One region of the Janthinobacterium sp. SUN026 genome, then DNA from elsewhere that is predicted to be linked to it. Evidence: predicted binding sites of a transcription regulator. Region 1 holds the regulator's gene; each other region holds the start of a gene.
What was found. The regulator FNR, encoded in region 1, switches genes on or off when oxygen is low (the NO sensors DNR and NnrR bind a similar motif). The targets are predictions, from matches to a motif close to TTGATNNNNATCAA.
Positions count from the first base shown of each region.

Region 1 (5,726 bases):
TGGCCGCCTGGCGGATGGCCTTGGCCGTGGCCAGGCCATCCATGACGGGCATGTGCCAGTCGGCCAGCACCACGTCGTACGGTTGCTGCTGCGCCAGGCGTTCGCGGTACAGTTCGATGGCGGCAAAACCGGAGTCCACTTCGTCGGCCAGCCAGCCCCACGCCTCGATCAGCTTGACGATCAGTTCGCGCGTGGTGCGGTTGTCGTCGGCCACCAGCAGGCGCAGCTGGCCCAGCGCTGGCGTGCGCCGCGTTTCGGCCGGCTGCGCCAGCATCTCGAAGGGCACGCTGAACCAGAAGCGGCTGCCCTTGCCTTCGCTGCTGGCGACGGCGATGTCGCCGCCCATCATGTGGATCAGCTGCTTGCTGATGGCCAGGCCCAGGCCCGTGCCGCCGAAGCGCCGCGTGATGCTCTGGTCGCCCTGGGAAAACGCGGCAAACAGCTGCTGTTGCTGCAGTTCCGTCATGCCGATGCCCGTGTCGCGCACTTCGAAGCGCAGCCAGGCGCGGCCGTTTTCGTTCTCGGCCAGGCTGACGGCCACCACCACTTCGCCGCTCTCCGTGAACTTGATGGCGTTGCCGGCCAGGTTGACGAGGATTTGCTGCAGGCGCTGGGCGTCGCCCACGAGGCGCCGCGGCACGTCGGGCTCGACGGCGATGGCCAGTTCCAGCTCCTTTTCGCCCGCATTCATCGTCATCGTCGTGGCCAGGGTATTCATGACTTCGTCGAGGTCGAATTCGACGGGTGACAATTCCATGCGCCGCGCCTCGATCTTCGAATAGTCGAGCACGTCGTTGAGGATGCCCAGCAGCGACTGGCCCGCCACTCTGACCATGGTCAGATACTTGCGTTGTTCTGTGTCGAGCCTGGTATTGCCCAGCAAATACACCATGCCCAGCACGGCATTGAGGGGCGTGCGGATTTCATGGCTCATGTTGGCCACGAAATCGCTCTTCGCGCGGTTGGCCGCCTCGGCCCGGTCGCGTTCCTGTTCCAGCTCCGCCGCGCGCGATTCGAGTTCCTGCTGCAGGCGGTCGCGTTCGCTCATCAGGCCGTTGAACGCTTCTGTCAGTTCGCCGATTTCGTCGCGCTGCTGCACCGGCACGGGCGTGAAGCGGCTGCCGCTGGTGCGCAGGGCTTGCAGGGTGTCGCGCAGGCGCACCAGCGGCGACAGCAGGCGCACGGTGACCCAGCCCAGCACAAAGGCGGCCAGCAGCGAGGCGAGGATGCTCCACAGCACCAATCGGTACAGCACGCCATCGAACGGTTCGAAGGCATCTTCGACGGGGAGCGAGGCGGCCAGCAGCCAGTTCACGGATTTCAGGCGCTTGAAGCTGTTGACGGCCGTGATGCCGCGGCTGTTGGTGCTGACCATGCTGCCTTCGCCATCTTCCTTCAGCAGCTGGGTCGTCGTCAGGTTGGCGTTCGGCTTGCGCGGTTGCAGCAAGCGGCTGGTATCGGGGTGCAGCACGTAGCGCGGCACGGCGCCGCGCGTGAGGATGAAGTAATAGCCGTTCTTGCCGATCTTTTCCGAGCGCAGGCGGCCCAGCAGGTTGTCCTTGTACAGGCGCAGCACGCCGATCACCACGCCGGCCACCTGGCCATCGGCGGCCAGCACGGGCGCCACCATCTGCACGATGGGCATGCCGCTCGACTTGCCCAGCATCGGTTCGGTGATCATGGGCTGGCGCGTGCGCAGGACGGTCTGGAAATACTCGCGCTCGGCGACGTTGATGCCGGCGCGCCCCGCTACTTCCGGCATGTCGGCCACGACGGCGCCATGCGCGTCGAGCACCAGCACGTCATCGAACAGCACCAGCATCGAGCGGCGCGAATAGTATTCGCGCAATTGGGCGGGCCGGGCGATCAATTCCGGCGGTTGCTGCCTGGCCGTCAGGGTGACGATCTGCAGCAGCATGCCCAGCTTGTCGTCGAGCTCGGCGGCGGTGCGGGTGATCAGGGACGATTGCTGGCTCAGCAGGACTCGGGTGAAGTCGTCGCGCATGTGCTGCACCTGGATCATGGTGACCAGCGCGATCATGGCGATCGAGGTCAGGCTGGTGGCCAGCGCGACTTTTGCTTTAATGCCGAGAGGCTTCATGATTTCCTTTTCAGTACCGGGCGGCACAGGCGGCAGATAATGCTGTCAGGAATTTTCCTATCAATACCCCAGCTTGGCAAGCGCCACCGCGCAAATTGCCCGCCCCATACGGGCTTTTGACGATGTTGCCATATAATTAAAGGCTGGACGTCGTTTATTCGCCGAATTTACGGTGAAATTGGCATACGGCAACCCTGTATGCGGCTGTATGCAGTAAACTTGTTGTTGCATTTTCTAAAAGGTACCGACATGACTGAAGCGCTACTCACTCCAACCTTGCCCACCGTGAACGTGGAGGCGTTGCGTGCGCGATGCTCGACCTGCAGCATGCATCAATTGTGCCTGCCGATGGGCCTCGATGTGGGCGACATGGACAGGCTGGATCAGATCATCGGCCGCCGCCGCAAGATTGTGCGCGGCGCCTCGCTGTTCCGCATCGGCGACTCGTTCCAGAACCTGTATGCGATCCGCCTGGGGCATTTCAAGACGTACCAGATCAATCCGGGCGGCGAAGAGCAGGTGACGGGCTTCCAGATGGCGGGCGAACTGCTGGGCATGGACGCCATCAGCGCCGACCGCCACCACTGTAATGCGGTGGCGCTGGAAGACAGCGAAGTGTGTGAAATCCCGTTTTCCAGCCTGGAACAATTGCTGGGCAATATGCCGACCCTGCTGCGCCATTTCCACCGCATGATGAGCCAGGAAATCACGCGCGAGCAAAGCGTCATGCTGTTGCTGGGCAATATGCAGGCGACGCAGCGCTTTGCCGCCTTCATCGTCAACCTGGCGTCGCGCTATGAAGCGCGCGGCTATTCGGGCAGCAATTTCCAGCTGCGCATGTCGCGCGAGGAAATCGGCAACTACCTGGGCCTGACCATCGAGAGCGTCAGCCGCCTGCTGTCGAAGTTCAAGAAGGAAGGCTGGCTGCGCGTCTCCAACCGGGAAATTGAAATCCTGCAGCCGGCGAAATTGAAGGCGATTACGGCCGGCACGGACACCTGCAAGTAACAGCACCGTCAAAACCTGCTGCACGTCGCGCTTTGCGGCCTGCGATGCTCGCTGTGCTATAGCACAGCTGCGCTTCTCAACCACAAATCACTGCCGCTCGCTACGGTTTTCCCGGCGCTGTACGTTATAGCTCTTCATCCGCATGCAGCGCGATGCTGCGCTGCAGGGGCCAGGTCCAGATGCCGGACAGGCGCCACTCGCGTTTGTCGTTTTCCACCAGCACTTGCCAGCGGCTGCGCTCGAGCATCGGCAGCGCCACGGAAAAATTGCCGGCCGCGTCGGGCTGCACCAGCACCTTGATATCCTTTTCCGGCAGGGTCGCATGCGCCAGGTGCAGCTGCAAAGGCGCCTGATAGGCCTTGCCGAAGCTGTGCACGGAACCGGTCAGGCGCGCTTGCGCCACGTCATACGACAGGCGCGTATCCATCGCCAGGTCGCTGGCGATCGTGTCGCGCTTCAAATCCTGGTTGATCGCCTTGCCCTGCTTGTAATAATCGCCCACCACCAGCGCATCGGGCTGCGTAAACGCGATATAGCCCATGAAGCTGCCGACGACCACGGACAGGCCGGGGCCGATCATCAGCAGCCATGGCCAGCGGTGCTTGTACCACGGTGCAACGGGTGCTTGCAGTTTCAGACTGTCGGACATGATATTTCTCCTGTTTAATCAGCCAGTCCCCGCATGGGGACCGGCCTTCCTGCAACTTCGTGGCGGCGGCGAGGGCACCCGGTCCCCGTCCGCCTTTCCTTGTTAACGTGGCACGATGAATACCGCGCTTTCACGCACATGCAGCGATGGGTCGTCCAGCGATTGCAATTCGATCGCAATCTTGTTCGAGCCCTTCTCTCCCACGCCGTGCGGCACGCGCAGGCGGATGGGCCAACCCAGCGTTTCCGTCGGCTGCAAGGTCACTTCTTCGCGCGTCAGCAAGGTCAGGCCCGGCAAGCCGGAAGCGCTGATTTTGAAATGCTGGCTTTGCTCCGATGTGTTCATGATCTGCAGGCGGTAGACGTTTTCGATCATGCCGTCTTCCACTTCGCGTCCCATCGAACCGCGGTCGCGGATCACGTCCATTTTCAGGGGCGTGCGCAGGGCCAGCGAAGTACACACGGCGATGATGATCAGGGCCAGGATGGAAGTGTAGATCAAGACGCGCGGGCGCATGGCGCGCTGGCGTATCTGCTTCGAATTGAAGTTGTTTTCCATCGCATGGTCGGTACTGTAGCGTACCAGTCCCCGTGGCCGGTCGACCTTGTCCATCACGCTGTTGCAGGCATCGACGCAAGCGGCGCAACCGATGCATTCATACTGCAGGCCGTTACGGATATCGATGCCGGTCGGACACACCTGCACGCACAGGGTACAGTCGATGCAATCGCCCAGCTTGTCGTTGTTGCCGGCCTTCTTGCTCATGGCGCCACGTGGTTCGCCGCGCTTGGCATCGTAGGTGATGATCAGGGTGTCCTGGTCGAACATGGCGCTCTGGAAGCGCGCGTAGGGGCACATGTATTTGCACACCTGCTCGCGCAGCCAGCCCGCGTTGCCGTAGGTTGCCAGGCTGTAGAACAAGACCCAGAACCATTCCCAGGGACCGAAATTGAGCGTGGTCACCGACTGTGCCAATTCCTTGATCGGCGTGAAGTAGCCGACAAAGGTAAAGCCCGTCCACAGGGCGATGGCGCCCCATACCAGGTGCTTGGCCGTCTTCTTGAACGCCTTGCGCACGGAGGGGCCCTGCTTGTCGAGGGCCATGCGCGCGCTGCGCGTGCCCTCGATGCGGCGTTCGACCCACAGGAAAATTTCCGTGTATACCGTTTGCGGGCAAGAGAACCCGCACCACACCCGCCCGGCAATGGCCGTGACGAGGAACAACAAATACGCACAGATGATCAGCAGGGCCGCCAGATAGATGAAATCCTGGGGCCACAGCACGACGCCGAAAATGTAGAACTTGCGCGTGGTCAAATCGAACAGCAGGGCTTGCCTGCCATTCCAGGTCAACCACGGCAAGCCGTAGAACGCGAGCTGGGTAAGCCATACGCATACCCATCGCCAGGTAGCGTAGCGTCCTTTGGCCTCGCGAGGGTAGATTTGCTCGCGGGCCGCATACATCTTGATGACTTGAGGTTCCATTTTTACTTTGCGGGTGCCTGCGGATTCGACAGGCTCCAGACATACGCCGACAGCACGTGTACCTTGGATTCGCCGAGGAAATCGCTGAAGGCCGGCATGGTGTTGCTGCGTCCCTTGCGTACGGTTTCCATGATGGTGTCGGCGCTGCCGCCGTACAGCCAGGTCTTGTCTGTCAGGTTTGGCGCGCCGAGCATCTGGTTACCCTTGGCATCGGCGCCATGACAGGCCATGCAGGCGCCGAACTTGGCCTTGCCCAGCACGGACTTGACGGGATCCGAGGTCGAGCCGGACAGGCTCAGCACATAATGGGCCACGTTCTCGACATCCTTTTCGGAGCCCAAGGCGGCGCCCATCGGTGGCATTTGCCCATTGCGGCCGTGCATGATGGTGGTCTTGATGATGTCGGGTTCGCCGCCATACAGCCAGTCCTTGTCCGTCAGGTTGGGGAAGCCCTTGTTGCCGCGTGCATCCGAACCGTGGCAT
Region 1 covers NZ_JAPQNU010000003.1:731,676-737,401, forward strand. Annotated here, with positions in the region: gene OX459_RS18040 (response regulator) at 1-2,101, opposite strand, end outside; gene fnr (fumarate/nitrate reduction transcriptional regulator Fnr) at 2,351-3,109, shown strand; gene OX459_RS18050 (FixH family protein) at 3,234-3,758, opposite strand; gene ccoG (cytochrome c oxidase accessory protein CcoG) at 3,861-5,243, opposite strand; gene ccoP (cytochrome-c oxidase, cbb3-type subunit III) at 5,246-5,726, opposite strand, start outside.

Region 2 (5,726 bases), on a different contig from region 1:
GGATTGTTCCTACAGTCGACGCGCGGGCGCGCGCCGCCGTATTCAGGTCTTGAAGGGGGAGAGCAGGCGGTGCGCCACGGCATACTGGACCATTTCAGACAGCGAACTCATGCCCATCTTTTGCATGATGCGCGTCTTGTGCGTACTCACCGTCTTGACGCTCAGATGCAGGTTGTTGGCAATTTCCGTGATCGACTTGCCTGCCACCAGCAGGGAAAAGACTTCGAATTCGCGGTCCGACAACTGTTTATGCAGCAAGCTTTCATTCGGCATCATGATGTTGAGCACGAGTTGCTCCGCCACCTCGGCGCTGATGTAGGGACGACCCGACGCCACCTTGTGGATGGCGCCCACGAGCTGGGTGCCCGCGCTTTCCTTGGTCAGATAGCCTTGCGCGCCGGCACGGATGGCGCGCACCGCATATTGCTCTTCCTCGTGCATGGTGAGGATCAGGATGGACAGCTTGGGCGCCTCGCTGCGGATTTGCCGGATCAGGTCGACGCCGCTGCGGCCCGGCATCGACAGGTCGAGCAGCAACAGGTCGAAGCCGCCCTGGCGCACATGGTTGAGTACTTCAAAACCGTCGATGGCTTCACCCACGATGTCGATATCCGGCGCGCCGTCAAGGATGCGCTTCAATCCTTCACGCATGATGGTGTGGTCGTCGGCAATCACAATACGTATCATAGGCGGGCAATCTGGTGGCGTGTAATCTGCTCTGTCCGTCACCGGACAATCAAATGTTGAGAAACGAGAAACGTTGTCATTTTAACTGAAGCGGCCGCACTGTGCCTTTTCTTGCGATGTGCCGGTGCGGCGGCCCCCGTGGCCATGTGACCCCTTATTTCGTCAGGGGTTCCTTGATCAGCCTATGCACCAGTACGGGCAATTTCGAGTGCGACAGCACCTTGTTGGTCACGCTGCCCAGCAGCAACTGACCCCAGCCGCTGCGGCCATGCGAACCCATGAAAATCAGGTCGCATTGCTGCAATTGCGCCACTTCCACGATTTTCAGGGCGGGGCTGTCGGAAAAGGCCGTCAATCCCGTCGCTTGCAAGCCCCGCTTGGCAGCCGCGTCGAGCACGGGTTGCCAGTGGTCGGCGCCCGCCTTGCGCATGGCGACGCGGTATTCCTCTTCGCTGGGATAGCTCGGCGGAATGATTTCGATGTACACCGGGTACTGGTACTCGGGCGCCACATACACGGCAAGGATGTCGGCGTGCATTTGTTCGGCAAAGGCAACGCCGGCACAGGCCGTCAAGTTGGAGACGGTGGAGCCGTCCGTGGCGATCAGAATTTTCTTATACATGGCAGGTCCTTTGGCAGTGACTCAGCGCGCGCAACGCCTCTTATTGTAGACGTGGCGGCAGCATTGTATTCATGTAAAGACTTGATAATTATCAATACTACTGCACCTTCAGTATAGACAACATTGGCAGAAAGATCGTGTTTAGCTGCGGCAGGGTCCGCCTGGCGCCGTTGTACAGGCGCTTGAGAGCAGGATTTCTTGTGTCGCGCGTGGTCTTGCACGCACGCCAATGGTAGTATTTCAAAATACAACAGCAGGAACACTTATTTCCTGGCGGAAAAGCTCTTGCGGACCCGCTTTGCACCAGGAAGCGCGTTTTGAGATTTACCAACAGGGCGGCGCCCTGCTACACTCGCACCATCGCAGCGGTATTGCCTCAAATCATCTTAATCGAGAAATTGTGGGTATCAGTCTGTAAAACGCACAGTTCAGGCGGAATTTTGACAAATTATGGAGAAGCAGGGATATGACCAACGCCGCTGATGATTTCGATGCATTATTCGATGAAGTATCCGCGCAAAGCGCGGCCGCAGCCACGCCGGCGCCTGCCGCCGCGCCCGCTCCCGCCGTGATCGCGGATGATGATTTTGACGCGCTGTTCGACTCCGTGTCGGCCAGCGCCGCCGTACCGGCAGCCGCAGCGGAAGCTGCCCCCGTGGCTGGCGCCGACGCGCCTGGCGAAGCGGCCGACCCGGTCGACCAGTCCGACAAGCCGATGTTCGAGCGCCTGGGTGGCATCGTGCGCCTGCTGCACGATTCGCTGCGCGAACTGGGCTACGACAAGGCGTTGACGGAAGCGTCGTCGCAGATCGTCGACGCCCAGGATCGCCTGGAATATGTCGCCACCCTGACGGAACAGGCCGCCAACAAGGTCTTGAACACGCTCGACGAAGGCATGCCGGCGCAGGACGTGCTGTCGAAGAAAGCCAAGGACATGGACGGCCGCTGGACGGCGCTGTTCGACGGCAAGCTGAGCCTGGAAGAATTCAAGGCCCTGGCCGGCGATTCGCGCCAGTTCGCGCAAGCCGTTGCCGAAGCGACGGAAGCGGAAAAAGCCCGCTTGCTGGAAATCATGATGGCCCAGGACTTCCAGGACATCACGGGCCAGCTGATCAAAAAAGTGGTCAACATCACCAAGACGGTGGAAAACGAGCTGGCTCAGCTGCTGCGCGACAACGCGCCGGCCGAGGTGCGCGAAAAACTGGCGCAAAAGCCGGTGCCGCTGATGCAGGGCCCGTCCGTGCCGTCGGTGGCGCTGGACCAGGATAATGTAGACGACCTTCTTGCGGATTTGGGATTCTAATGGACGATATGCTCAAGGATTTCGTCGTTGAGGCGATGGATCTTGCGGTTAATGTTGAAGAGCACTTATTGCGCCTCGAGCGTGATCCTGACAACAAGGAAACACTGAATGCCGTGTTTCGTTCCTTCCACACCATCAAGGGTGGCGCCGGTTTCATGGGCCTGCCTGCGCTGGTGGCGGCCTGCCACCTGACGGAAAACCTGTTCGACGCCTTGCGCACGGGCGCCGCGCCCGTGACGCCGATCGCCATCGAGGCGGCGCTGCAAGCGTCCGGTTTCGTGGCCGACCAGCTGACGGAGCTGGCGAACGGCGCCGCGCCGGAAAGCTTGCCGGCCATGCCGGAAGAGCTGGAACACATCCTGACGAACGCCATCGAAGGCAAGGGCATGGACGCGCCTGCGCCTGCCGCCGCCGTGGCGGCGGAAGCGGCCGCGCCTGTTGCCGAGGTCGCTGAAGTGGTTACAGCCGCGCCTGCCGCTGTCGCGGCCACTGCCAGCGCCGATGGCCTGGACTGGGAAGGCATGTATAACGCCGTCGTGCCCGAGGGCAGCCGCGTCGCTGCCGCACCGGTGTCCGCCGTCGCCGCTGCGCCTACCGTCGTGGCCGCCGCGCCTGCCGCTGCCGCCGCCGCCAAACCGGCCGCCAAGGCCTGGGATGGCGCCGAACGCCGCGAAGAGCGTCCGGAAGTGCGCCATGCCGCGCCCGTCAAGGAGGACAGCATCCGCGTCGACGCCGTCAAGCTCGACGCATTGCTGGAAGTGGCCGGCGAATCCGTGCAGGCCGCCAACCAGGCTGCCGTGCTGCTCGAGCGCTTGCTGCAATTCAAATTCGAAGGCCAGGCCGCTACCTTGATGGCGACCCTGGCGGAAACCCTGGAACGCGCTTCGCGTTACTCGACGGAACTGCAGCGGGCCACCCTGGCCACGCGCATGCAGCCCGTCGGCCGCCTGTTCCAGAAATTCCCGCGCCTGGTGCGCGAACTGGCCAAGGATCTGGGCAAGGATGTCGAACTGACCATCGAAGGCGCGGAGACGGAAGTCGACCGCGTGGTGGTCGACAGCCTGTACGATCCGCTCGTGCACATGCTGCGCAACTCGCTCGACCATGGCGTCGAATCGCCGGAAGCGCGCCTGGCTGCCGGCAAGCCCGCCAAATCGTATATTTCACTGAAGGCATGGCAGGAAGCCAACAGTGTCATGATCGTGCTGCAGGATGACGGCAAGGGCATGGACCCGGCCTTCCTGCGCAGCAAGGCCCAGCAAAAGGGCTTGATCAGCGAAAACGCGCAGTTGAGCAACGATGAATGCTTCCAGCTGGTGTTCCTGCCGGGCTTCTCGACCAAGGAAGTCGCGTCCAGCGTTTCCGGGCGCGGCGTCGGCATGGACGTGGTGAAAACGGCCGTGGAGAAAAACCGCGGCGCCATCCACATCGAATCGGCGCTGGGCAAGGGCACGAAATTTGCCATCCGCCTGCCGATCGAGCTGTCGATCGTGCCGACCATGCTCGTGTCGACCTCGGGCGCCGCGCTGGCGCTGCCGATGGCCGTGGTGCAGCGCGTCGTCGAATTGCCGGAAACCTTCATGGAAGTGGGCGGCGCGCCCGTGCTGAAAGACCAGGGCCGTCCATTGCCCGTGCGGTCGCTGGCCGGTTCGCTGGGCTACGAATCGTGCAGCGAGCGCGTCGGCATTGTTGTCGCTGCGCCACAGCCGTACATTCTCGCCGTGGAAGCCGTCGATGGCACGGCCGACCTCGTGATCAAGCCGATGACGGCCATCACCGTGGAAGGCATCACGGGCACGGCCCGCTCGGCCGAAGGCGAGCTGGTGCTGGTCGTCGGCCTGTCGTTCCTGATGGACGGTTGCCGCAGCAGCGTGCGTCTGGCGGCCTGAGGACACCTGACCAAACCTGCTGCGCGTCGGCATAGGCGGCCTGCGATGCTCACCGTACCAGAGTACGGTTGCGCTTCTTAGCCACCTCTCCCTTCCGCTCGCGACGGTTTTGTCAGGCGTCGTAAGTATTGCTTTATTCATTAAAAAGCCCGCTATGTGTAGCGGGCTTTTTTTATGGCGCCAGCGGCGTCAAATGTTGTCCGGGCGCAAAGTTCCGCCTTCCAGCCAGCGCTGCACGCGCACGATTTCCTGGGCGCGGCCCGCCTCGTCCTTCGGCGGCGGCAAATAGATGTCGGGCATGATGCCGCCCAGGTCCACCTGCAGCTGCGGCAAGCGGGCAGAGCGGGAGGTAGCGTATTGCAGGTGGCGCTGGCCCGACGGCAGGATGTGCAGGCGCATGTTCGAATAATCGAGCGCGCCGTAACTGTTGCGTCCGATCAATTTCACATGAAAACTTTGCCGCGCCGCCAGCAGAAATTCTTCGCAGGAACTGGCGCAGTCGCGGTCGACCAGCACCGCCACGCGCGCCGGCCGGCGCGGCTCCGGCGTATCCACGCGCGTATAGCTGACGGTGCCGCTGCTTTGCTGCGGCGCGTATTGGCCCGGCTTGACGGTGCGCATCTGCGTCACGGCCTGGGCCGCAAAGGCGGCGCACGCCTGGTCGCCGGGCGCCAGCAGCGCGCAGACTTTTTCCTGGCCGTCGATATTGGCCGGCGTGGACAGCCATTCGGCGCCCATCGTGACTATTTCGTCCGAACTGATCCAGGACAACAGCGGCGCATACGTGCTGTCGCTGCCGCCGCCGTTGCGGCGCACGTCGAGGATCCAGTTGGGACGGGCCGCCAGCGCCGTGCGGTGCGTGTCGAGCAGCTTGGCCACGGCGGCGCGGTAGCTGCCGTGAAAGCTGGGCAAGGTCAGGAGTACGGTCGAGTCCGACAATATCTGCAGCGCCGGCTCCTGCGTTAGCGCTGCCTGTCCCGGCGCGGCGGGCCGCGCCGGCGCCGGTTTGGCGATGTCGAGCGCGCTGCCTGGCTTGATATGCAGGTGGCCCTTGCGCCACATGCGTGCATAGTTTTCCAGGATTGCATCGCAGGCCTTGCCGTCGGCCGCGCCGGCCGCCGCCGTGGTGGCCGTGGCCAGCGCCAGGTCGAAATATGCCTGGCCCTTTTGCTCCAGGTGCTGGCGCGCGCCCGTGTCGTTTTCCAGCAGGAAGGGCGCTATGGCG
Region 2 covers NZ_JAPQNU010000001.1:1,086,332-1,092,057, forward strand. Annotated here, with positions in the region: gene OX459_RS04970 (response regulator transcription factor) at 43-687, opposite strand; gene OX459_RS04975 (universal stress protein) at 842-1,309, opposite strand; gene OX459_RS04980 (protein phosphatase CheZ) at 1,776-2,612, shown strand; gene OX459_RS04985 (chemotaxis protein CheA) at 2,612-4,501, shown strand; gene OX459_RS04990 (S41 family peptidase) at 4,691-5,726, opposite strand, start outside.
Region 2: a site for FNR is predicted at 1,391-1,404, ahead of OX459_RS04975 (universal stress protein). Genes of this name have one in related genera too.

Region 3 (5,726 bases), 730 kb from region 1:
GTTTGGGTGACATTGTGTTTTTTGATGAGAAACGTGTTCACGATATGGTGTTGGGTTTGGTCAGTATGCCGGTTAGTTTTGCATGCCAATAAAACGGGCTGCTTCGAGCAGTGTCTTTACTATACCATCGGAATCGGTATCGTGTATAGAGTGTCCGTGATTGTAGCCATACGGTACCGTCAGTACGGGGCAAGCCGCAGCCCTGGCCGCTTGCGCGTCATTCGAGGAGTCGCCGATGGCCACCACTTTGGATGGCGGCAGGTCGAAGTCCGCGCACACTTGCAGCAGCGGCATGGGGTGCGGTTTTTTCTGCGGCAGCGAATCGCCGCCATAGACGATCTCGAAATACTGGTCCAGGTTTTTCAGTTTCAGCAGGGGCAGGGCGAAGGCGATCGGCTTGTTGGTGACGCAGGCCAGGCGCAGGCCCGCCGCCTTCATCGCCGACAATCCCGCTTCGACCTCCGGATACAGGGTGCTGAACTGGCCATTGATGGCCAGGTAGTGACGCTGGTAGCCCTCCATCGCCTGCTCGAAACGCTGCTCCACGCCGGCGTCATCGAAGTCGAGCGCCAGCACGGTGCGGATCAGGTTTTCCGAGCCCTTGCCCACCATCAACTTGATGGCGTCGGCGCTGATGGGCGCCAGGTCCAGTTCGGCGCGCATGCCATTGATGGCGACATGAAAATCGGGCACGGTGTCGAGCATCGTGCCATCGAGGTCGATGATGGCGGCGCGCACGCCAGCCAGTACGTGGTCTTTCACCGTGCCCGCTTGCATCAGTTGCCCACCGTTTTGGCCAGCTCGGCGCGCATGGCGTCGATGACGGCCTTGTAGTCGGGCTTGCCGAAGATGGCCGAGCCGGCGACAAAGGTGTCGGCGCCGGCGGCGGCAGCGGCGGCGATGTTGTCGATCTTGATGCCGCCATCGACTTCCAGCATGATGTCACGGCCCGACTCGTCGATCATGCGGCGCGCTTCGGCGATTTTCTTCAGCGCTTGCGGAATGAAGGACTGGCCGCCGAAGCCCGGGTTGACGGACATGATCAGGATGATGTCGATCTTGTCCATCACGTGTTCCAGGTAGTGCAGCGGCGTGCCCGGGTTGAAAACCAGGCCCGATTTGCAGCCATTGTCGCGGATCAACTGCAAGGAACGGTCGACGTGATCCGACGCTTCCGGGTGAAAGGTGATGATGTTCGCGCCAGCCTTGGCGAAATCCGGGATAATGCGATCGACAGGCTTGACCATCAGATGCACATCGATGGGCACTTGCACGTGCGGGCGGATCGCTTCGCACACCAGCGGGCCGATGGTCAGGTTCGGCACGTAATGGTTATCCATCACGTCGAAGTGGATGATGTCGGCGCCGGCGGTAACGACGTTGCGCACTTCCTCGCCCAGGCGGGCAAAGTCGGCGGACAGGATGCTGGGAGCGATACGGAATGTTGTCATGGTGAAGTAGCCAAAGGATAGAAAATGCGATTTGCGCTATTTTACGCCTGACGCCGTTACCATGCCTCATTGAAGTACGGTGAAACACAGAATACGCATCGCGCGATGGCCAATGCGTCGCGCGCGACACACAATATGACTGGCAATGTCTGAAGAGGAATGACGATGGCGACTTATGAATTTACGGTAACGGTCAAAACGCAATATCTGCCCGATCAATCGGCACCGGACCAGGGGCGGCACGTGTTCAGCTACACGATCCGCGTCGTCAACACGGGCACGGCTGGCGCACAACTGATTTCGCGCCACTGGGTCATCACGGATGCGAACAACAAGGTGGAAGAGGTGCGCGGCCTGGGTGCCGTCGGCCACCAGCCGCTGTTGCAGCCGGGCGAGCAGTTCGAATACACGAGCGGCACCATGCTGGGCACGCCGCAAGGCTCGATGCACGGCGAATACTTCTGCGTGGCCGAAGACGGCCATCAGTTCGAAGCGCCGATTCCCGAGTTCGTGCTGTCGGTGCCGCGCACCCTGCATTAAGGAAACGCCAGGGGCTTGCCCCCTTATTTCAGTTTTTCGGTGGCGTCCTGTTCTTCACTGAGCTGCTTGCGTGCCGGCGGTGCGGGCTTTTTGCCCGAATACATGGTCCACCAGACTATAAATGCCAGCAAGAAGAACGCCACCAGCGCCTCTATCATCAAGATCCACATACGCATCCCTATGTTATTTACCCGCAGCCCATTTACCAGCCGTCTGTTTACACGCGGTAGTCTACCTGTTTCAATCGGCGCCGTCGCGCTTGTCTTGTCCGCCTGCACCACGCCGCCCGTCACGCCGCCCGCTGCTTCCAGCGGCAAGGCGCCCGCCATTGCGCCGACCGTCGTCAAGCCTGTGCCTGCCAAGCCGGCCGATGCCAAGGATGCCACGGATGTGGCGGCGCCCACGTTCGTGCCCGCCAAGTTTGCCGCCTTGCCTGGCTGGGCCCGCGACGACATGCGCGCCGCCTGGCCCGCCTTCATGGCTTCGTGCGGCGTGCTGGTGAAACGGCCGGACTGGAAGGAATCGTGCACGATTGCGCGCCAGGTCAATGCCGATAGCGACAAGGCCATCCGCCTGTTTTTCGAGACCTTCTTTGTGCCAAATCAAGTCGTCACCGCCGATGGCGCCAATACTGGACTGGTGACCGGTTATTACGAGCCATTGCTGCACGGCGCGCGCAAGCGCGGTGGCCCATACCAGACACCGCTGTACAAGGTGCCTGACGATCTGGTCTCGGTGGACTTGTCCGGCGTGTATCCGGAACTGAAAAACATGCGCTTGCGGGGCAAGCTGGTCGGGAAGAAGGTGATACCGTACGCAACCCGCGCCGACATCGAGCGCGCCACGTCCGTCACGGGCAAGGAATTGCTGTGGGTGGATGACGAAGTCGAGGCGTTCTTCCTGCAAGTGCAGGGTTCCGGGCGCGTGCAGCTGACCGATACGCAGGAAACCGTGCGCGTGGCGTATGCGGATCAAAACGGCCATCCATACAAATCGATCGGCCGCTACCTGGTCGACAAGGGCGAGCTGACCCTGAGCCAGGCGTCCGCGCAAGGCATCAAGGCGTGGATCGCCGGCCATCCCACGCGCAAGGATGAATTGTTCAACGCCAACCCGAGCTATGTCTTCTTCAAGGAAGAGCGCTTGCCCGATCCGAAAGTGGGGCCAAAGGGCGCGTTGGGCGTGCCGCTGACGCCGCAGCGTTCGGTGGCCATCGATTCGCGCTTCCTGCCGCTGGGCGCGCCCGTATTCTTGTCCACCACGCAAGCCAATAGCGAGATTCCCATGCAGCGACTGGTGATGGCGCAGGATACGGGCGGCGCCATTCGCGGGCCGATCCGGGTCGATTATTTCTTTGGCTTTGGCGCGGAAGCGGCCGAGAATGCGGGCCGCATGAAGCAGAGCGGCGCCGTGTGGGTGTTGTTGCCGAAGCAGGCGCCGGCGCGCTGAGTTTCTCGCGGCGCCGGGCGGGGATTGCGCTAGCGCAAGGTTAGCGCAGGACCATGACGGGTAAATGGGTGTGGGCCAGCACTTTTTGCGTTTCGCTGCCCACGAACAACTTGTTCAAGCCCTTGCGGCCATGCGAGGCCATCAGGATGATGTCGCAATGGTAGGTTTGCGCCGCATTGACGATTTCATCGTGCGGGCTCGGCGACACGGCCACCACGCCTTCGAAAGGCACGCCGGCGTCACGCGCCGCTGCGCCGATCTTGTCGATGGCGCGTTGCGACGCTTCCTGCATCTGCTGTTCATACAGGCTGGCGTCGAGCACGATGCCGCCGTCGGCCATCGGCGAGAACGGGAAGGGCTGCACCACGCTGATGGCAACCAGCTTGGCTTTGTTCAGCTGGGCGAAGGCGAGGGCGGTCTCGGCGGCTTTGTCGGACAACGGCGAGCCGTCGGTGGGAAATAAGATGGTGTTAAACATGGCGTGCTCCTCAAGTGATGTAAGACAGCTTATGGATTTACATCAATTAAAACCTTGATATAAATCAAACCTCGCAGGCTTTGGCGTGAATGGTGTCGCCAAGGCAATCTTTTAGCAGTGTATGCCCGTTCATCGCTTCAGGTGCGCACGCTACGCAGCGGCGTGCCCCACACCATGGCGACCGTCAACAGGATGCTGCCGGCCGCGATACAGGCCAGGCCATTGCGCACGCCAAAGTGTTCCGCGATCCAGCCGGCGGCCAGCGCGCCCAGCGGCGCCGTCGCCACCGTCAGGAAGCGCATGGTCGATGTCATGCGGCCCAGCATGGGGTCGGGCGTCACCTTCTGGCGCAGGCCCAGGTAGGGAATAAAGAACAGCATCACGCCGCAATCGAAAAAGAACATCAATATGGCATACGCCACGGCGCTGGCGGCCGCGCTGCCGAACAGCGCTGCCGGAATCGTTGGCGTCAGGGCAAAGCACACGGAGGTGGATGCCAGGCCGATCAGGATGGTGCGGCCGGCGCCGTAGCGCTTCGTCAATGGCTTGACGATGAAGGCGCTGAGCAAGACGCCGGCGCCGCCCAGCATCTGCGTCATGCCCAGCACGCCAGGGCTCATGCCCAGGTCGCGCGTGGCGAACAGCACCGTCAAGGCCATGCTGGCGTAAAACAGGAAGTGCCAGATGCCGGCGCCCCAGGCCAGCGCGCGCAGCAGCGGCTCGCGCCACACGAACAGCAAGCCGTCGGCGATGTCGCGCAAGGCGTGCTTGTCGGAGGGCGCCGGCCGTGGATCGCGCACGCTCATGGCACGCAAATTGAAGACGGAAATCAGATAGCCGCACGCCGTGCACAGGATGGCGACGGGTGCGGACAAGACCTGCACCAGCACGCCGGCCAGGCCGGGACCGATCAGGCGCGACGCCGATTCGGTGGCGGCAAATTTCGACTGCGCATCGATCAAGCCATCGCGGCCCACGAGGAAAGTCAGAAACACCTGCTCGGCGCCGCCACCGACGACGAAGCCCGTGCCGATGATGAACCCCACTATATATAACCACGGCATCGACAGCACGCCGCACCAATAGGCCACTGCCACGCTGGCCAGGGCCAGGCCGGACATGCTTTCGCTGAACAGCATGATCGGGTGCTTGCTGCGCCGGTCCAGCAGCACGCCGACGGGCAAGCCGAACAGGGCGAACGGCAGCGCCTGCAAGGCAACCAGCACGCCCATCTGTTCCGGCGTCGCATGCAGTAACAGTACCGCGCACAGGGGCAGGGCCAGCGAGGTGATCTGGGCGCCGAAGCAATTGAGGCCGTTGCTGAACCACAGGCGGCGGAAATTCACGCTGGCGGCGCTGCCGTCGCCGCGCAGGTAATGGGCGCAGTACTGGAAGAGGGAGGAGAAAATATCTTGCTCGATATGAAAATGATCAGGCTCACAATAATAGCAGCGCACCTGCCGCGCCGCTGCCGTTAGCCGCTACAATCGTTGTCACCGTGTTCATCCAGAGGAGACTATATGCAATACGAAGACTTGATCATCGATATCCAGGACAAAGTGGCGGTCATCCGCCTGAATCGCCCGAAGGCCTTGAATGCCTTGAACGACAACATGATGAATGAGCTGGGCGACGCCTTGCTGAAGTTCGACGCGGATGACAATATCGGCTGCATCGTGCTCACGGGCAGCGAAAAAGCGTTTGCCGCCGGCGCCGACATCGCCGCCATGGCCGATTACACCTACCCGGACACCTTTACCCAGGGCTACATCAGCCGCAACTGGGAACATATCTTGCGCGTGCGCAAA
Region 3 covers NZ_JAPQNU010000003.1:1,011-6,736, reverse strand. Annotated here, with positions in the region: gene OX459_RS14750 (phosphoglycolate phosphatase) at 73-777, opposite strand; gene rpe (ribulose-phosphate 3-epimerase) at 777-1,451, opposite strand; gene apaG (Co2+/Mg2+ efflux protein ApaG) at 1,617-1,991, shown strand; gene OX459_RS14735 (hypothetical protein) at 2,015-2,161, opposite strand; gene OX459_RS14730 (murein transglycosylase A) at 2,235-3,440, shown strand; gene OX459_RS14725 (universal stress protein) at 3,481-3,918, opposite strand; gene OX459_RS14720 (MFS transporter) at 4,056-5,375, opposite strand; gene OX459_RS14715 (enoyl-CoA hydratase) at 5,439-5,726, shown strand, end outside.
Region 3: a site for FNR is predicted at 3,973-3,986, ahead of OX459_RS14725 (universal stress protein). Genes of this name have one in related genera too.

Region 4 (5,726 bases), on a different contig from region 1:
CCAAGGGCGAACAATTCCACGCGGTCAAATCGGTCACGCTGGAAGTCTATCCCGGTGATATTTTCGGCCTGATCGGCAAGAGCGGCGCCGGCAAATCGACCTTGCTGCGCCTGATTAACCTGCTCGAGCGTCCCGACAGCGGCAGCATCACGGTCGCCGGGCGCGAATTGACCAGCTTGAGCAAGGGCGAACTGCGCGACGCGCGCCAGAATATCGGCATGATTTTCCAGCAATTCAATCTGCTGCAAAACGCCAGCGTGTTCGACAACGTCGCCTTCCCCCTGAAAATCCATGGCACCACCAAGGGCGAGCACATCGCCGCCCGCGTCGAGGAATGCCTGGCGCTGGTGGGCCTGTCCGACAAGCTGCACAGCTATCCGGCGCAATTGTCGGGCGGGCAGAAACAGCGCGTGGCGATTGCCCGCGCCCTGGCCAGCCACCCGGACGTGCTGCTGTGCGACGAACCGACGTCCGCGCTGGACGCGGAAACGACGCGCGCCCTGCTCGATACCTTGCGCGACATCAATGCGCGCCTGGGCGTGACCATCGTCATCGTCAGCCATGAGCTGTCGGTGCTGGGCGCCATCTGCAACCGGGTCGCCGTCGTGGAAAGCGGCGCCATCGCCGAACAATTCGAACTGAGCGACACGGCCACCCCGCGCAAGACGGCGCTGGGACGCGAGCTGGCTTATTACGGCACCGAGGCGTTTGAAGCCACCGCATGGAAGGATGCAACACATGTTTGAAGAATCGATCAATAACGTCATCAACCTGCTGCCGGAAATCTGGGTGGCGCTGGGCCAGACCATGACCATGCTGGGCATCGGCCTGACGGCCGCCATCCTGATCGGCGGCCCGCTGGGCATCTTGCTGTTCCTCGTCTCGGAAGGCCAGTCGCTGGAAAACCGCCCTCTGTCGATGATCCTCGGCTGGCTGGTCAATACCGTGCGCAGCTTCCCCTTCATCATCCTGCTGGTGGCCCTGACGCCGTTTACGCGCATCATCGCGGGCACCTCGATCGGCCCGCTGGCGGCCAGCGTGCCCCTGTCGTTCGCCGCCATTCCCTACCTGGCGCGCCTGGTGGAACAGAACCTGCGCGAAGTGCCGCGCGGCGTGATCGAAGCGGCGCACGCCATGGGCGCGTCGGAAATGCAGATCATCTTCCGCGTGCTGCTGGTGGAAGCGCGCTCCGGCCTGGTGCTGGCCCTGACCGTGCTGTCGATCAGCTTCCTGTCGTATTCGGCCGTGGCCGGCGTGGTGGGCGGCGGCGGCATCGGCGACCTGGCCATCCGCTACGGCTACTACCGCTTCGAGACGGACATCATGGTCGCCACCGTGGCCATCCTGATCGTGCTGGTGCAAACCATCCAGTTCGCCGGCACGCGCATCGCCAAGCGCCTCGACAAACGTTAATTCATATTCAGTATTTCAGTACAAGGAAAAGCATGAACCACATTCGCCGCAATCTGCTCCTGGCCGCTGCCAGCCTGACCTTCGCCACCGCCGCCCACGCCAAGGACCCGAAAGAACTCGTCATCGGCACCAGCTCCGGCCCGTATTCGGACCAGCTGAAGCTGGGCATCAAGCCTATCCTGGAAAAACAGGGCTACAAGGTCAAGATCGTGGAATTCAACGACTACGTGCAGCCGAACTACGCACTGGCCGAAGGCTCGCTGGACGCCAACGTGTTCCAGCACATCGTCTACCTGACCAAGTTCGCCACCGATAACAAGCTGCCACTGAGCTCATTGATCACCGTGCCGACCATGCCGATCGGCCTGTACGGCGGCAAGCAGAAAACGCTGGCGGAAGTCAAGAACGGCGCCACCATCACCATGCCGAACGACCCGACCAACCAGGCGCGCGCGCTGGTGATGCTGGCCAAGATGGGCTGGATCAAGCTGAAACCGAACGTCGACCCGCTGCGCGCGTCCGAGCGCGACGTGCTGGAAAACCCGAAGAAGCTGAAACTGGTGCCGCTGGAAGCGGCGCAGCTGCCACGTTCGCTGGCCGACGCCGACTACGCTTTCGTGAACGGTAACTTCGCCCTGGCCGCCGGCATGAAGCTGACCTCGGCCCTGAGCGTGGAAAAGATTTCGGACAGCTACATCAACCTGGTCGCCATCCGCACGGCCGACAAGGCCAAGCCATGGGTCAAGGACCTGGAAGCGGCCTACCGCTCGCGCGCCTTCCTCGACGCGACGAACAAGTATTTGGCCGGCTACGAAAAGACGGATTACCAGCTGGCGCTGGAAAAGACGCTGAAAAAATAGACCGCTACATGTCATGCAAAAAGGACGGCCAAGGCCGTCCTTTTTTATTGTCCGCGCCGCGCGGGCGCAGTCATGCCTTGCTTAGAAGCGGTAGCCGACGCCGACGCCGATCAGCAGCGGATCCACCTTGACTTCGCTGGCCTTGGCGCCGCCGATGAAGACGTCGCTGCGGATCTGCACTTTCTTGATGTCGAAGTTCAGCGACCAGTTTTTATCGAGCTTGTAGTCGACGCCAGCTTGCAGCGCGAAGCCCCAGCTGTCGTGTTCCAGGCGGCCGGCGCCGTTCAGCAATTTCACATCGGAAATATTCGTGTAGTTCACGCCCGCGCCCACGTAAGGGCTGAACTGTTTTTCAGGCATGAAGTGATATTGCAGCGACAGGGTCGGCGGCAGGTGCTTGAACGTGCCGATATTGTTACCGTCGAGCTTGACGTCATGCTTTTGCGGATACGTCAGGATCAGTTCGGCAGCGATATTGGGGGTAAAGAAATACGAGATATCGATTTCAGGAATCGTCTTGCTGCTGACATGCAAACGGTCGGATGCGCCCACGCCGCCGATCGGAGCAGATTTGTCGGCCGGGTCGAGGTGCACGGCGCGTGCACGAACCAGCCATGGGCCTTCCTGTGCCATTGCGTTACCGGCGAATGCGCCAATGGCGGCCAGGACGATTGCTGCTGCAGTTGCGGACTTCTTCATTCTAGTTCCCTCTTTTTGTCGTTAAGTAACGCTGCGAAGTCTAAGAGTGCAGCGCAACAAAAACTTTGATCCACATCAAATAGGGCCAGAAGGGCTGGAAAGAGGGATTTTTTCCTTTGCACAGGTCAAGAAATGCCGCATTGCAAAATTAATTCACTGCGATAAACAGGCTGGCGACCCAGTCGGCAAACACGCGCACGCGCGGCGACAATTGCCGGTGATGGGGATACAGCACGGACACGGGCAGCGGGTCGGGCCGCAAGTCGCGCAGCACTTCCACCAGTTCGCCGGCCGCCAGCGCCTGCTCCAGGTGATAGCGGGGCGCCTGGATCAAGCCCATGCCCGCGCGGCAGCAGGCGTGATACGCGTCGGCATTGTTGACGGATACCGTGCCCCCAAAGGCCACGCTGTGGCGCTGTCCCGCCACCTTGAAATCGAAGGGCCAGACCTTGCCCGTCTGGGCGGAAAAGAAATTGACGGCGCGGTGGCCGTCCAGCTGCGCCAGATGCTCCGGCGTGCCGTGCGCGGCCAGGTAGGCGGGGCTGGCGCACGTCACCTGTTCCAGCAGCGCCACGCGACGCGCCACCATGGACGAGTCGCCCAGTTCGCCCACGCGCAGCACGCAATCGACGCCTTCGCGCACCAGGTCGACGAGGCGGTCGCCCATGCCGATTTCCAGCTCGATCAGCGGATAGCGGGCGCAGAACCGGTCCAGCACGGGCATCACGAAATGCATGGCCAGGGTCGCGTGCAAGTCGACGCGCAGCTTGCCGGCCGGCTGCTGCGCTGCCGACGTGAACACGGATTCCGTTTCCTCCAGATCCGCCAGCAGGCGCACGCAGCGCTGGTAATACGCGTCGCCATCGGGCGTGGGCGTCACTTGCCGCGTGGTCCGCTGCAGCAGACGCACGCGCAGCCGCGCTTCGAGTTGCTTGATGGCATGCGTGACGGTGGCCTTCGGATAACCGAGGTCATGCGCCGCCTGCGTAAAACTGCGCAGTTCGACGATGCGCGCAAAGATGCGCATCGCATCAAATCGGTCCATGCCCCCTCCATTGTTATTTCTTGCTGCACAGTATAGCGATTCGACCGCCACTTTTCATCAGCAACCAATACTGCTGGCATCAGTTGCCTGCCACGCAAGCGCCACTTGCGCCGATGTCACTGGATTGCCGCCCGCCCGCGCGGCATACTATTTACAGTACACACATGAGAATGGTAATGATTATCATTTGCGATATAATGCAATACCTCGCTAGGGCGACTACAAAAAGGAATGGGAGACATGGATATATTGAGGGAACTGCGTGAATCGGGCTTGAAAGTGACCATCCCCCGCTTGCGGATTCTGCAGCTGTTTCAAGAAGGCACGATCAAGCACCTGAGTGCGGACGATGTCTACAAACTCTTGCTGGCTGAAAAGATCGACGTGGGCCTGGCCACCATCTACCGCGTGCTGATGCAGTTTGCCGAAGCGGGCATCCTGTTTCGCCGGCATTTCGAATCGGGCCACGCCGTCTTCGAACTGAACGAAGGGCAGCACCACGACCACCTGGTCTGCACGGGTTGCGGCAAGGTCGATGAATTCGTCGACGAAGGCATCGAACTGCGCCAGAACGAGATCGCCGCCGAGCGGGGCTTCGTGCTGCACGAGCACGCGCTGTCGCTGTACGGCACCTGCGCCGAGTGCACGGCGAAGAAAGTGCCGCCGCGCCGGGCCTGAGGATACCTGGGCCGTTTGGGCGCCGCTGCCATACGGTAAGATTCGCTCAAGCTTGAGAAAGGATCACCCATGTACATCGGAGAAATCGCCCGCCTGGCGGGCACCTCGCCCAAGGCCTTGCGCCACTATGAAGCGCTGGGCTTGCTGGGCGACGTGCGCCGCGCCGGCGCCTACCGCGTCTACACGCAGCAAGACCTGGCGCAAGTCAAACTCATACGCCAGGCGCAGGCGCTGGGCTTCCGCCTGGCCGAACTGCTGCCCATCCTGGCCGGCGACGATACGGACTGGGCCGCCCTGTCGCAGCACATCGCCGCCAAGCGCACGCAGATACAGCAGGATATCGCCCGCCTGCGCCAGCTCGACGCCCAACTGGCCGACATCGACACGGAAATCCACGACTGCCTGGCACACCAATACCTTCAAGCGGCCGCTTGACTCTGCCCCCAGGGGCAGGCTTTAGCATGCAAGCTCTTCTTTAACGGACAGCCTGCACCATGACCAAGACGACACCCAAGCGCATTTTGATACTCCTCGGCCACCCGTCGGGCGACAGCTTTTGCGCCGCCCTGGCCGAGGCCTATGCCGCCACGGCCCGCAGCGCGGGCCACACCGTGCGCGAACTGCGCCTGGGCCAGCTGGACTTCGATCCCGTCCTGCATGAAGGCTACCGCCAGGTGCAGCCGCTGGAGCCGGACTTGCTGGCCGCGCAGGAAGCCATCCGCTGGGCCGAACACCTGGTGTTTGCCTATCCGATCTGGTGGGGCGGCGCGCCAGCCCTGCTGAAAGGCTTTGTCGACCGCGTCTTCCTGCCTGGCTACGCCTTCAAGTACCGCCCCGGCAAGGCCTTCCCGGCGCAGCTGCTGAAGGGCCGCACGGCGCAGCTGCTGGTGGCAATGGACACGCCGCCGTGGTATTTCCGCTGGATCTACCATATGCCCGGCATCCACCAGCTGCGCAAGACGACGCTGGAATTTTGCGGCATCAAACCCGTCAGGGTAGCCAGTTTCGGCCCCCTCATCGATTCCACCGAA
Region 4 covers NZ_JAPQNU010000001.1:1,574,536-1,580,261, reverse strand. Annotated here, with positions in the region: gene OX459_RS07265 (methionine ABC transporter ATP-binding protein) at 1-746, shown strand, start outside; gene OX459_RS07260 (methionine ABC transporter permease) at 739-1,413, shown strand; gene OX459_RS07255 (MetQ/NlpA family ABC transporter substrate-binding protein) at 1,446-2,273, shown strand; gene OX459_RS07250 (OmpW family outer membrane protein) at 2,355-2,972, opposite strand; gene OX459_RS07245 (LysR family transcriptional regulator) at 3,121-4,017, opposite strand; gene fur (ferric iron uptake transcriptional regulator) at 4,258-4,695, shown strand; gene OX459_RS07235 (MerR family transcriptional regulator) at 4,765-5,130, shown strand; gene OX459_RS07230 (NAD(P)H-dependent oxidoreductase) at 5,190-5,726, shown strand, end outside.
Region 4: a site for FNR is predicted at 3,038-3,051, ahead of OX459_RS07250 (OmpW family outer membrane protein). Genes of this name have one in related genera too.